Regions from separate parts of the Rhizobium sp. ZK1 genome, predicted to be linked through region 1. Evidence: predicted binding sites of a transcription regulator. Region 1 holds the regulator's gene; each other region holds the start of a gene.
What was found. Region 1 encodes LexA, which represses DNA repair genes until DNA is damaged. Its sites were predicted from a motif close to TGTTCNNNNTGTGTTCNG; they were not measured.
Positions count from the first base shown of each region.

Region 1 (4,474 bases):
AATCCGCTCCGTCCTGCCGGGTGATACCGGCGCCTTTGCTGCTTCACTTGTCACCGATGAGAGACGGGCGATCTCGGATGAAACGACCGAGGCGCTACGGCAATCCGGCCTTGCCCACATCATCGCGATCTCCGGTCTCAATATGGCGCTCTCCGCCGGCATCTTCTTTGTCGGCCTGCGGGTCATCCTCAGTCTTTTTCCCGCCATTGCCCAGGCATGGCCGACCAAGAAAATCGCGGCGGCCGGCGCGCTCGCTGCGGTGACGGCTTATTATCTGATCTCGGGTTTTGCCGTCTCCGCCGAACGCGCTTTCATCATGATGGCGATCATGCTGGTTGCCGTCTTCTTTGACCGGCCGTCGATCAGCCTTAGAAACGTGGCGCTGTCCGCGCTCCTAATCCTCGCAGTCTCGCCATCGGAGGTGCTGGGGCCGAGTTTCCAGATGTCCTTTGCCGCAACGCTTGCCCTGGTCGCCGGTTACGACCTCTGGAAAGTGCGTCCGATGCGGGAGAATGCCTTTGCCAAGCTGCCGATCCTCAAACCTGTCCTCATGATTGGCAGCTTCTTCGGCGGCATTTTCCTGACGTCGCTCATCGGCGGTTTCTCGACCGCGCTGTTTTCGATCGAGCATTTTCACCGGCTGACTGCCTACGGCCTGCCGGCAAATCTCGCGGCCATGCCTGTCATTTCCTTCATCGTCATGCCTGCCGGGATGCTGGCGATGCTGCTGATGCCTTTTGGCCTCGATGGCCCGATGTGGCAGGTCGCAGGCTTCGGGCTCGATCTGGTGATAAAAATCGCAAAGACGGTATCGAGCTGGGGCGGCAATATCGATGTGGGCCGTTTGCCCGGCTGGTACTTCCCGACAGCCGTCTTCGGGTTTCTGCTGCTAACCTTGCTCAGAACCAGACTGCGGCACGCCGGAACAGCAATCGTTGCGGTTTCCACGCTTGCCGTCGCGTTGCTTCCGGTCGAGGCGATGCCCGACATCACCATCGCCGAAGATGGCGGCCTGGTTGCTGTTGTCGATGGAGAGGCGATAGCTTCGAATCGCGAAAAGCCTCCTGCCTTCATCTTCGAACAATGGCAGCGGGCGCTTGCCATGGAAGAGCATCGAAAGCCGTTCATGCTCCAGGCTGTCAATGTCCCCGCTGCGCCTGAAGGCAAACGGCTGCAGCTGTCACGGGATCAGCAGGACGAAGCCAGAGCAGCAATGAGACATGCCGCAGCAAGCTCGCCATCGCGCTTCTCCTGCCAGAAGGGCGCCTGGTGCACTACCTTGCTCGGGAATGGAAAGAAACTGACGATCATCGACAATGCAGCCTATCTCGGGCCGGCCTGCGATACGGCCGATATCGTCGTTACCCCTGTCCGTTTGCCGTTTGACCATTGTCGCTCCGGCGCATTGCTCTTTACTGGCGAGACACTACGCAGAACAGGCTCCGTCGAACTTCGTTTTACCGATAAGGGAACTGAGATCACAACTGCATTCGACACGTTGCGACGGCCCTGGATGCGCCACCGTGCCTATGACTGGCGCAGCGACAGTTTCGCAGACGCCAGTACGTCACCGGTCAGTGATAGCGGCGAATGAGGCCGACGAGCTTGCCCTGGACCTTGACGCGATCCGGCGGGAAGATGCGCGTCTCATAAGCGGGGTTTGCTGCTTCGAGTGCAATCGATGCACCCTTGCGGCGAAAACGCTTGAGCGTCGCTTCCTCCTCGTCGACGAGTGCCACGACAATATCACCGGGATTGGCGGTGCTGCCGTTGCGGATGATGACCGTGTCGCCATCGAAGATGCCGGCTTCGATCATCGAGTCGCCACGAACCTCGAGCGCATAATGCTCACCCGAGCCCAGCATGTCGGCGGGAACATTGATGTCGTGCGTATTGTTCTGGATTGCCGAGATCGGCACGCCGGCGGCGATGCGCCCCATGACCGGCACAGAAATCGAATTGCCGTTGTCGGCAGCAGGTGCAGGCTTTGCCGGAGCGGGAGCCAACGGCTGAGGCTTTCCGAGGCTGCCCTCGATGACGCTCGGCGAAAAGCCGCGCCGAGGCTGCAGGCTTGGGCTGTAGGCTTCCGGCAACTTGATGACTTCGAGCGCGCGTGCCCGGTTCGGAAGCCGGCGAATGAAGCCGCGTTCCTCGAGCGCCGTGATCAGCCGGTGAATACCGGATTTCGAGGCCAGATCCAGCGCATCCTTCATCTCATCGAAAGACGGCGGAACGCCTGACTCCTTCATCCTTTCGTGAATGAAAAGAAGGAGTTCCTGTTGTTTGCGCGTGAGCATGGCGTCTAACCCCAGTCTTGAAACAAATCCAGAACGGACACTATATGTTCCATATGTGTTCCGCAAGTGGCTAAATTTTCGTAAAACTTCTGTTCATTCTGCTGAGAATTTTATTTTTATCTGCGGAAAGCCTGCCCGGCCTTGCTTCGTAGCGCCTGCTGAAGCACATCATCCTGGTGATGCTGGAGAGTAGCTGATGACCCAGGATATGCTTCCGATCGATCATCTCGTTTTGCCGGTTACCGATATCGAGCTTGCCCGCGAAAGGCTGGGCAAGCTCGGTTTCACCGTCGCGCCCGATGCCCGCCATCCCTTCGGCACTGAAAATGCCTGTGTTTTCTTTACCGATAAAACCTACCTTGAGCCATTGGGTGTCGCGAGTGTGGAGGAGAGCGAGGAGACGGCGCGTGAGGGCAATGTGTTCACTGCCCGCAATCAGGCTTTCCGTTTCCGCTGCGGCAGCGAGGGACTGTCCGCCATCGCCTTTGTGACAGCGGATGCGAAGCACGAACACGCTCGATTCGTGAAGAGTGGCATCAGTGCAGGTTCTGTGCTGCAGTTCGAACGTTCCGTGAAAATGCCTGACGGTGCAGAAAGTGTTGCCGGCTTCCGGCTCGCTTTCGCTGGTGACCTCCGGGCACCGGATTTTTTTCTCTTCGCTGTCGAGCGCATCAACCCGCTTCCGGCCGACCGCAGCGCGCTGGAGATCCATGCCAATGGCGTGACAGGCATTGCCGAGATCGCGCTCGCGGCGCCCGAGCCGACAGCTTTCGGCGAGTTCGTTCGCGCGGCGGCAAAAGCCGCTTCTGCGGATGTCACGAGTTTCGGGCTGGAGGTGCCGACCGGAAACGCAAAGATCAGCCTGATGACCCCAGAGGGGCTGGAGGCCTATTTCGATCTGGCGACGCCGGATAGCGATCGCGGCCTGCGCGGCCGGGCGATCCTCTTTGCGGTTGCTGATCTGGCCGTGACAGAAGCGCATTTGGCTGCTAACGGGGTGACCTATACACGCAAGGCCAACCGTATTCTTGTGAAGCCCGCGCCCGGTCAGGGCACGCTCTTCGCCTTCGAGGAAACACCATGAGCTCCAATACCAATGCAGAGGTCCGGATCGGCGAGGGCGCTGGCCAGGTTCTGTTTTCCAATTCTGCCAAGCTTTCGCTCATCGCTGGTCCGTGCCAGATGGAAAGCCGCGAGCATGCCTTCATGGTCGGCGGCACGCTGAAGGAGCTGTGCGACAAGCTCGGTATCGGCCTCGTCTACAAGACCTCCTATGACAAGGCAAACCGCACCTCGATTTCCGCCAAGCGCGGTATCGGCCTCGAAAAGGCGATGGAGGTTTTCGACGACCTCAAGAAAGAATTCGGCTTTCCTGTCCTGACGGATGTTCATACGGCAGAACAATGCGCCATTGTCGCTGAAACCGTCGACGTGCTGCAGATCCCGGCCTTCCTCTGCCGCCAGACGGATCTTCTCGTTGCCGCCGCCAAGACCGGCCGCGTCGTCAACGTCAAGAAAGGCCAGTTCCTCGCGCCCTGGGACATGAAGAATGTCCTCGGCAAGCTGAATGCCAGCGGCAATCCGAATATATTGCTTTGCGAGCGCGGTGTTTCCTTCGGCTACAACACGCTGGTCTCCGACATGCGTTCCCTGCCGATCATGGCGGCGATGGGCGCTCCTGTTATCTTCGACGCCACGCATTCCGTCGCCCAGCCGGGCGGGCAGGGCGATTCCTCCGGCGGCCAGCGCGAATTCGTTGAAACGCTGGCGCGTGCTGCCGTAGCCGCCGGCGTTGCGGGTGTCTTCATCGAAACCCATGAGGATCCGGACAATGCCCCTTCCGACGGCCCGAACATGGTCTATCTTAAGGATATGCCGCGGCTTCTGGAAAAGCTGCTCGCCTTTGATGCGATTGCCAAGGGCTGACAGTCAAAAGCCTGACATGATCGTGTTATAGCGACGATCAGACAGGCAGGCCGGAGGTGTCGCAAAGCGCCATTGTAATTTGCGTACCTTCGATTAAGACGGTTTCAAACGATTTATCCACCCACGAGCAGGAAAAAACCATGACTGCAATTACCGATATCATCGCCCGCGAGATTCTCGATAGCCGTGGTAACCCCACCGTCGAAGTCGATGTCTATCTCGAAGACGGCAGCATGGGCCGTGCAGCTGTT
Region 1 covers NZ_CP180586.1:1,501,327-1,505,800, forward strand. Annotated here, with positions in the region: gene ACK9YZ_RS07795 (ComEC/Rec2 family competence protein) at 1-1,594, shown strand, start outside; gene lexA (transcriptional repressor LexA) at 1,575-2,297, opposite strand; gene ACK9YZ_RS07805 (VOC family protein) at 2,494-3,381, shown strand; gene kdsA (3-deoxy-8-phosphooctulonate synthase) at 3,378-4,223, shown strand; gene eno (phosphopyruvate hydratase) at 4,364-4,474, shown strand, end outside.

Region 2 (4,474 bases), 1.9 Mb from region 1:
AGGTTTTCGAGGTCGACGGTCAGAACAGCGTTGGAGCCACGCTCGGCATCGTCCATCAGCTTGTCGAGCTCTCCCTGGCTGACCTTGATCGGCAGGATGCCGTTCTTGAAGCAGTTGTTGTAGAAAATGTCGGCGAAGCTGGTGGAGATCACGCAGCGGATGCCGAAATCGAGCAGTGCCCAGGGAGCATGCTCACGCGAGGAGCCGCAGCCGAAATTGTCGCCGGCAACCAGGATCTTTGCCTCGCGGTAGGCGGGCTTGTTCAACACGAAATCAGGGTTTTCGGAGCCGTCTTCGTTGAAGCGGGCTTCGGCGAAAAGGCCTTTGCCAAGGCCGGTGCGCTTAATGGTCTTCAGATAGTCCTTCGGAATGATCATGTCGGTGTCGATATTGACGACCGGCAAAGGGGCTGCAACGCCCGTGAGCTTCACGAATTTATCCATGACCCATGCTCCATTTCAGCAAAACGTACTTCTGATTTTGCATCTATTCCAGTTTTTCGTCGAAATGAAGAAGAATCTTTCGTTAATGGAGGCCACGCGACGTTTCGCGCGGCCGCTGATTATATACGTGTCCCTTTACTTGGACGGTGCGTTCAGGCCCCAGAGCACGCCGAACGGATCGCGAAGCTGGCCGTAGCGGTCACCCCAGAACATCAGTTCGACCGGCATGACGACTTCGGCGCCAGCAGCAACGGCGCGATCCCACCAGAAATCGATATCGTCGATAACCAGCTGGATGGCGAAACCTTCATGGCCTTTGAAGGGATGGCCATATGCCGGATAGGCATCCGACAGCATCAGCGAGTTGCCGTTGATATAAAGGTGCACATGCATCGTGCGGCCACTCTCGTCGGGCGGCACGATATAGGCCTGTTCGGCGCCGAAAGCCTCCTTGTAGAATTCCGCAGCCTTTACCGCGCCGTCGACCGTCAGATAGGGAAGCAGGCCATTCTTGACCGGCGGCATTTTGGTCTGGTTGCTCTTCGTCGCATCCATGCTCGTCCTCCATTCGTTTTTAAAGTGCCGGCCGAATGCCTGGCTGCTTCAAGGACGTAGCATGGAAGCGTGAGCCGACAATGTTGGTCACATTTTCAGCGAAAAGCGATCAGAGATCGATGATCGTGCCGCGGCCGTCGTTCCAGACGCGCATCTCGCGCTTGCCGTCAGCGCGAGCGCGGACGGGAGCGGGCTTCATCTTCATCGAAAGGGCGCGGCCAACCATAAGCACGGTCAGGATGCCGCCGACGGCGAGCGTGACCGAAAAGGTAAGAAGCAGCATGGCCACGAAAACGGTGGCGCCAGCGAGCATGAAGAAGATGGAGCGAATGTTCTGCATCGGTTAAAGACCTTTCTACGGAAAGGAATGTGGTCCTTCTTTTTCCTCTCTGCAAGCCAAGCATGGCTTTTTGTTGTCTTGCAGGGCTTTGCGAAGCTTGGCACTAATGGTCCATGAGCCGAACACCACCTCTTCGTTCCCTGCGTTTGCGCCGCTCGGTGCTGAGCGTGCCCGCCATCAATGCGCGTGCACTTGAAAAGACCCATTCCCTTGATTGCGATGCGTTTATTTTCGATCTGGAGGATTCCGTCGCACCCGAGAAGAAGGCGGAAGCGCGCGATAATCTGAAGGCCTTTTTTGCCGGGCCGCCGCTCGAAAGCAAGGAAAGGATCATTCGTATCAATTCTTTGTCATCCGGATTCGGGCTGGCGGATCTGGAACTCGTCAAGGCGCTTTCGCCCGATGCCGTTCTCCTTCCGAAGGTGGATGAGCCACAGGATGTGACTGATATCAACGACCTGCTTGCCGAGGCCTATGCGCCGGAAGAATTGCGGATCTGGGCGATGATCGAGACGCCGCGCGGCGTGCTGAATGCCGCAGCGATCACTGAATCCGGCCGCACGCCGGGATCGCGGCTTGATTGCCTAGTCGTCGGGCTCAACGATTTGCGCAAGGAAACGGGCGTCTTGCCGCAGCCGGGGCGAACCTATCTCGTGCCTTGGCTGATGCAGGTCGTTTTGGCGGTAAAGGCCTACGGTCTCGATGCGCTCGACAGCGTCTTCAACGATTTCCAGGATGGCGATGGCTTCGATACCGAATGCGGGCAGGGCCGCGCCATGGGCTTTGTTGGCAAGATGCTGATCCATCCGGCACAGATTGTAGCCGCCAACCGGCATTTCGGGCCAAGCGCGGAGGACATCGCGGAGGCGGAGGCCATCATTGCTGCCTTCGCCGATCCGGTTACCGGAGGGCTCAATGTCATCAATGCGAACGGACGGATGATCGAGCGGCTGCATCTTGTCCAGGCCGAAGCTCTGGTTCATAAAGCGCACCTGATTTCTGCAAGAAAGCCCGCCTGATGAAACTCTACCGCTTCCTGACAGGTCCTGACGACGCTTCCTTCTGCCACAAGGTGACGGCGGCGCTGAACAAGGGCTGGTCACTATCCGGTTCGCCCACCTATGCCTTCAACGCTGCGACTGGCCAGATGCAGTGCGGCCAGTCGGTCGTCAAGGAGGTCGAGGGCAAGGATTATGACCCGGACATGAAGCTGTCCGAGCAATAATATCAGCGTTCAGCAGCCTCTTCGGCGCTCGCCTCGATGCGTTCCATGTCATCGTCGCTGAGACCGAAGTGGTGGCCGATCTCATGGATCAGCACATGGGTGATGATGTCACCCAGCGTCTCGTCATTTTCTGCCCAGTAATCGAGGATCGGACGGCGATAGAGGCGGATGCGGTTCGGCATCTCCCCGGTTTCCAGGGTAAAGCGTTCCGAGATGCCGCGGCCTTCGAAAAGGCCGAGCAGGTCGAAGGGCGTTTCCAGCGCCATATCCTCAAAGACTTCGTCATCGGGGAAATCCTCGATCTCGATGGTCAGATTGGTCGTCAGCTTGCGAAATTCGTCCGGCAGATGGCTGTAGGCCTCCATTGCCAGCGACTCGAAGGCGCTGATCGTCGGCGCGTGGCGGTCCCGCCAATCATCGCTCTGGTCTATCTGGGCCATGAATATTCCTTCCTTTGCCGGCCCATATAGAACCTTTATTGCCGATTTTCGAGTGCGGAATCAAAGGCAGGAATAAATTCTTATAAAATGCCGGTTGACTCTCTATTAGAGCTCTGGAATCTATAAGAACATAACAGGAACACGATGAATGGAGTGAACGCCATGGCGCAGACCGCCCTGGCGCGCGAGCGGCTTTTTGCGCTCCGCGAAACCATTGCCCGACTGGAGGGAAAACCCGCGCCGACGCTTGCTGCGGCGGAAAGGGAAGCCCTGGCGGAAGGACGCGAGAGGCGGCAGGAGCACATTCTGCCTCGGCTATCTTTTGGCATTGAACCGTTCGATAAGGCCCTGGAAGGCGGTCTGCAGCTCGATGCGATTACCGAGTTCCGCGCGGCGAGTTCCGGCGATGCAGGGGCGGCGAGTGGACTGGCGATGGCCATTGCGGCGCGACTGCAGAAGCAGGAGGAGGACACCAGCAGGCTGCTGCCGTTGCTCTGGATCGGTGATGCCGTCGGCACACTGGAGGCGGGTCGCCCCTATGCTCCGGGGCTGAAGGATTTCGGGCTGAAGCCGGAAAGGTTTTTCCATGCCGCGCCGCGCAAGCTGGAGGACGCGCTCTGGCTGGCGGAAGCGGCCATCGAAAGTGCTGCCTTCTCGGTCGTCGTCTTCGAAGTGCGCGGCAATCCCCTGCATTTCGGCCTGACCGAAAGCCGCCGGCTCAGTCTCAGGGCGCGCGCTGTCCGCCGTCCGCTCTTTCTCGTCCGCCAGGCCGGGGAGGAGGAGGCGAGTAGCGCTGCTTTCCGCCTGCATGTCGAACCGGCGCCGTCTGACTTGCGGCCGCTGCCGGACGGATCGAAGCTTTCCGGCAGCATCGGCAATCCGATTTTCCGTCTCACGCTGGAGAAGAGCCGCAATCCGGCCCCGCTCTCCTTTCTTCTGGAGTGGAACCCCCATGAACGCGAATTTCTCCCCATCGACGAACCAGGTTTCGCTCGTCCTCCAGGCGAACAGTCAGCGCATTCTGGCGCTCAGCTTTCCGCATCTGGCGACGGACCGCATCGCGCGCAAGCGATGGGGTCTGTCCTGGCGTTCGAAAGGGCGTCCTGAAGCGTCACCGATCGTCTGTTCCGGCAAGCTCAACAATGCCATGCGGCTGACGGCGCTGGACGAGTTCGCCGAGAAGTTGGGATTGAGGAAGGAACAGGGCGTTGCCGAAGCGCGCGCCATGTATCCGGCGCTCGATGTCGTGGAAGAGGATCCTGCAGCCGACTGCCGGCTGCTGGAAGCGATCGCCGACTGGTGCGACCGCTATACGCCGATGGTAGCGCTCGACGGTAAGGACGGGCTGTTTCTCGATATTACCGGCTGTGCCCATCTCTTCGGCGGTGAAAGCGCGCTTCTCAAGGATATCCTGTCGCGGCTCTTTCATATGGGGCTCGATGTGCGCGGCGCGATCTCCTCATCGCCGGGT
Region 2 covers NZ_CP180586.1:4,082,772-4,087,245, reverse strand. Annotated here, with positions in the region: gene leuD (3-isopropylmalate dehydratase small subunit) at 1-443, opposite strand, end outside; gene ACK9YZ_RS20605 (VOC family protein) at 579-998, opposite strand; gene ACK9YZ_RS20600 (hypothetical protein) at 1,108-1,338, opposite strand; gene ACK9YZ_RS20595 (HpcH/HpaI aldolase/citrate lyase family protein) at 1,452-2,357, shown strand; gene ACK9YZ_RS20590 (DUF1737 domain-containing protein) at 2,357-2,563, shown strand; gene ACK9YZ_RS20585 (metallopeptidase family protein) at 2,566-3,003, opposite strand; gene ACK9YZ_RS20580 (ImuA family protein) at 3,166-4,110, shown strand; gene ACK9YZ_RS20575 (DNA polymerase Y family protein) at 4,151-4,474, shown strand, end outside.
Region 2: a site for LexA is predicted at 3,128-3,145, ahead of ACK9YZ_RS20580 (ImuA family protein). Genes of this name have one in related genera too.

Region 3 (4,474 bases), 2.0 Mb from region 1:
CATAGTTGCTCGGGAAGCTGCCGGTGCCGTCATAGGGGGCCGGCGGATGTGCCATAGCCCGCGAAGGCAATGGTGATGAGGGCGGGGATCACGATGATCCTGTTGATGGCCGTGTCTCCCGCGGACGGCGCTCAAATATTTACCGTCACGCGGTTTTCGGTTTCTTTGATGGTGTCAGCGTTTGGATGATACCGTCTGTTGGCCTTGACGGGCACCTTCTGGAAAGCGCGGTCTTGGCTGCGGAGAGCGGCAATTGCTGTCGTAAGAAAGGCCGTGGCGATCAGGACGGCGACGGCGGAATTGAGCAGGATGTGGGCCATGATGGCGTTCCTTTCCACTCGCAGGCGGCAGGTGCTCTGCCCTTGCGATCTTGAAAGGAATATGCGCCTGGCTTCGGCGGCGCGGTAGATTTGACTTCAGCGACCAATGTCAACGCCATGTTGACGATAAACGCGCGCAAGAAAAACGGACGCCGAAGCGCCCGTTCAAAATTTCCGATGGGGCGATGCTGATTAGCGGCAGCGAGCTTCGTAGCGGCGACCGTAGCGGTCGCGATAGATGCAGTAGCCGCGGCGTTCAACCGACTGGCCGATCAGTGCGCCTGTCAGACCGCCGGCGACTGCGCCAACTGCCGCGCCACCCCAGCTGTTGCTGACGGCGCCGCCGATGATGGCGCCCGTGCCCGCACCAATCGCCGTGCCCTGCTCCGTTGGGGTGCAGGAGGCGAGAGCGCCAATGAGAGCGCAGCTAAGAACAATCTTTTTCATGTCTAACTCCCCAGGTTACCGGCCTTTAAATTCGGCCCATCAGTACAAGAATGATAATGATGACGAGAACTAACCCCAAACCACCCGAAGGTCCATAGCCCCAGCCGCGGCTATAACCCCAATTCGGCAAGGCGCCGACCAATAATAGAATAAGGATAATAAGAAGTATCGTGCCAAGCATGGTGTTTGTCCTGCCTCGTTCTCATTTCGACTGGACTAGAAACCCGCATCCGCGATTTTTGTTCCCGGCTAAACTCTCAGAATATCACGGCGGCGTTATCCCTCATTGCGACAGAAGCCAAATTTAGCCGGTTCTTTCGAAAGCAAGTCGGCGAAATGTTATCGGGTATTTTCCGGGTATGGTTAAAATTCTCTTTAAATACAATATGTTGCGGTGAACAAAGCGGGAAAATGAAGATGTCTCCGATTCGTCGGCGATTCGTTCCGGCTTTGATCAGCCATGACTTTCATCGGCCTACCGGCGCCGGCCTGTTTAAGGCTCCGTAAATTCGGCATGCAAATGATTAATGCGATCCAACGGCTCGGGATGGCTGCGGCAAACCCGGAACCCGTATCTGGGGATCGGTGGCGAAAACGCCACAAGATCTCGCAGTGAACGAAAAGGGAAAACCTCGAGATCGGCGATTCGTCTCCGATTCGTTCCGGCTTTGATCGAAGCGTTAATTTCGGCCTTGACCTTTGCGCCTTTACGATGCGGCAAGAAGCGTTAATCGCGGTTGCCAGCATTTGTTCTCAGGCGAGTCTACAGATTCAGCATCTAGTGTAAAAAACCGATTCAAAATCAATACTTAGCCGTGAACAAAAGCTGAATCAGCCGGAGTCAGCGATTCGTCTCCGATTCGTTCTCAAGCTGTTCCGAATCTTAAATCAAGGACTTAGCGGACTGTGACTTCCATGCTCAATCCAGAGTCTATTTCAAATCTGCCCTTGCGTTTGGAGCTTCGGCTGTCCATGTGTTCTCTGCCTTACCCGCAGGAGCCGACTTGACCCGGGGCGTCCCCGCCTCACTTGCATGGACCATGACCCTGACTTCGCAGCCGATGATACTGAGCGGGCGCGGCGTGACCGCGGTGCTTGGGCCGACCAATACCGGCAAGACCCATTATGCGATCGAACGCATGGTGGCGCATGGCACAGGTGTTATCGGCCTGCCGCTCCGCTTGCTCGCGCGCGAAGTCTATACGCGGGTGGTGGAAAAAGTCGGCGCCCAGAATGTTGCGCTGGTAACCGGGGAAGAAAAGATCTCGCCGCCGAATGCGCGCTTCTCCGTCTGCACGGTCGAGGCGATGCCGCGGGAAACCAAAGCCGCCTTTGTTGCTATCGATGAGGTGCAACTCGCGGGAGACCTCGAGCGCGGCCATATCTTCACAGACCGTATCCTGCATCTGCGCGGCCGTGACGAGACGCTGCTGCTTGGCGCCGGTACCATGCGGCCGATCCTGCAGCAGCTTCTGCCGGGGATAACCGTCACGGAGCGGCCGCGGCTTTCTCACCTTCTCTATGCGGGACAGAAGAAGATCACCCGGCTGCCGCAGCGTTCGGCTATCGTCGCCTTCTCGGCGGACGAGGTTTACGCGATCGCCGAACTGATCCGTCGTCAGCGTGGTGGAGCTGCCGTGGTGCTCGGGGCGCTGAGCCCGCGCACCCGCAATGCGCAAGTGGCGCTCTATCAGGCGGGCGATGTCGAATATCTGGTTGCGACCGATGCGATCGGCATGGGTCTCAATCTCGATGTCGATCATGTGGCCTTCGCGCAGGATCGGAAGTTCGACGGCTATCAGTTCCGCAATCTCAATCCTGGTGAGCTCGGCCAGATTGCCGGGCGCGCGGGACGTCATGTGCGCGACGGGACATTTGGTGTAACCGGCCAGGTCTCGCCGTTCGACGAGGAGCTGGTGCAGCGCATCGAGGGCCACGAATTTGATAATATCAAGGTTCTGCAGTGGCGGACCAAGGATCTTGATTTCTCCTCGATACAATCCCTGCGGGCAAGCCTTGAGACCGGACCCCGCGTGCCGGGTCTGACGCGGGCGCTGCCGGCGGTCGACCAGCAGGCGCTCGAACATTTATCGCGCTATCCGGAAATCACCGACCTCGCTAACACGCCGGCGCGCGTCGAAAAGCTCTGGGAGGCTTGCGCTCTACCGGACTATCGGCGCATAACGCCTGCGCAACATGCCGATCTTATTTCTACCCTCTTTTCCGATCTGGTGCGCTATGGCACGGTAAACGAGCAGTTTCTCGCGGAACAGGTTCATCGCTCGGATCGGACAGATGGAGAAATTGACACGCTTTCGGCGCGAATCGCGCAGATAAGAACCTGGACTTATGTTTCGAATCGGCCCGGCTGGCTTGCCGATCCGACACACTGGCAGGAAAAGACGCGGGAAATCGAAGATCGATTGTCCGACGCGTTGCATGAAAGGTTGACGAAACGCTTTGTTGATCGCAGGACATCTGTGCTCATGAAGCGCCTGAGAGAGAATGCGATGCTGGAAGCTGAAATCAGTGTGAATGGCGATGTCTTTGTTGAAGGACATCATGTGGGGCAGTTGACCGGGTTCCGTTTTACGCCTGTGGGTGGAACGGATGGGCCGGACGCCAAGGCGGTTCAGTCTGCGTCGCAGAAGGCGCTCGCGCTTGAATTCGAAGCCCGTGCCGCGCGCCTGCATGCGGCAGGCAACGCCGATCTGGCGATCGGCTCGGACGGTCTTGTGCGTTGGCTCGGCGACCCGGTCGGACGTCTATCCGGTAGCGATCACGTGATGCGTCCGCGAGTCATCCTGCTTGCCGACGAGCAGCTTACGGGCAATGCGCGCGATCATGTCGCCGCCCGTATCGAACGTTTCGTCAATCATCATATCAGCACGGTGCTGAAGCCGCTCGACGATCTGTCGCGCGCTGAGGACCTGCAGGGCCTTGCCAAGGGGCTCGCCTTCCAGCTCGTCGAGAATCTCGGCGTGCTCTTTCGTCGCGACGTGACGGAAGAGGTGAAGTCTCTGGATCAGGATGCGCGCGCCTCCATGCGCCGTTACGGCATCCGCTTCGGTGCCTACCACATTTTCGTTCCGGCGCTTTTGAAGCCGGCGCCAGCAGAGCTCATCACATTGCTCTGGGCACTGAAGAATGACGGGCTCGACAAGCCAGGTTATGGCGACCTCATTCCGGTGCTGGCCGCCGGCCGTACCTCCGTCGTCACCGATCCGAGTTTCGAGCGCATGTTCTATAAGCTCGCTGGCTTCCGTTTCCTCGGCAAGCGCGCGGTGCGGATCGATATCCTCGAGCGTCTGGCCGACCTCATCCGTCCGCTCTTGCAGTGGAAGCCGGGTCAAGCCGGCCGTCCGGAAGGCGCTTATGACGGCCGCCGCTTCACAACGACGACAGCGATGCTGTCCATTCTCGGCGCGACGCTGGAAGACATGGAAGAGATCCTCAAGGGTCTCGGTTATCGCGCAGACGCCGTAAAGGCCGAGGAGGCTGCAGCATTCCTTGCGACGCAGGATGCGCCATCGGCTCCCGTGGCGGCGATTGAGACCGTGGCAGAGGAAACGGCTGAAAAGGCCGATCATGACGACGCAGATGGCGCTTCGGAAGAAACGCCCGCTGTCGAAGCCGCTCCTGCGGCTGCGGAGACGCCTGTGGTAGCCGAAGGTTCGGTTGAAGTCGGTGAGGCTGAAGCTGAGGCC
Region 3 covers NZ_CP180586.1:3,980,281-3,984,754, reverse strand. Annotated here, with positions in the region: gene ACK9YZ_RS20130 (hypothetical protein) at 132-320, opposite strand; gene ACK9YZ_RS20125 (YMGG-like glycine zipper-containing protein) at 513-767, opposite strand; gene ACK9YZ_RS20120 (DUF3309 family protein) at 793-948, opposite strand; gene ACK9YZ_RS20115 (helicase-related protein) at 1,808-4,474, shown strand, end outside.
Region 3: a site for LexA is predicted at 1,629-1,646, ahead of ACK9YZ_RS20115 (helicase-related protein). Genes of this name have one in related genera too.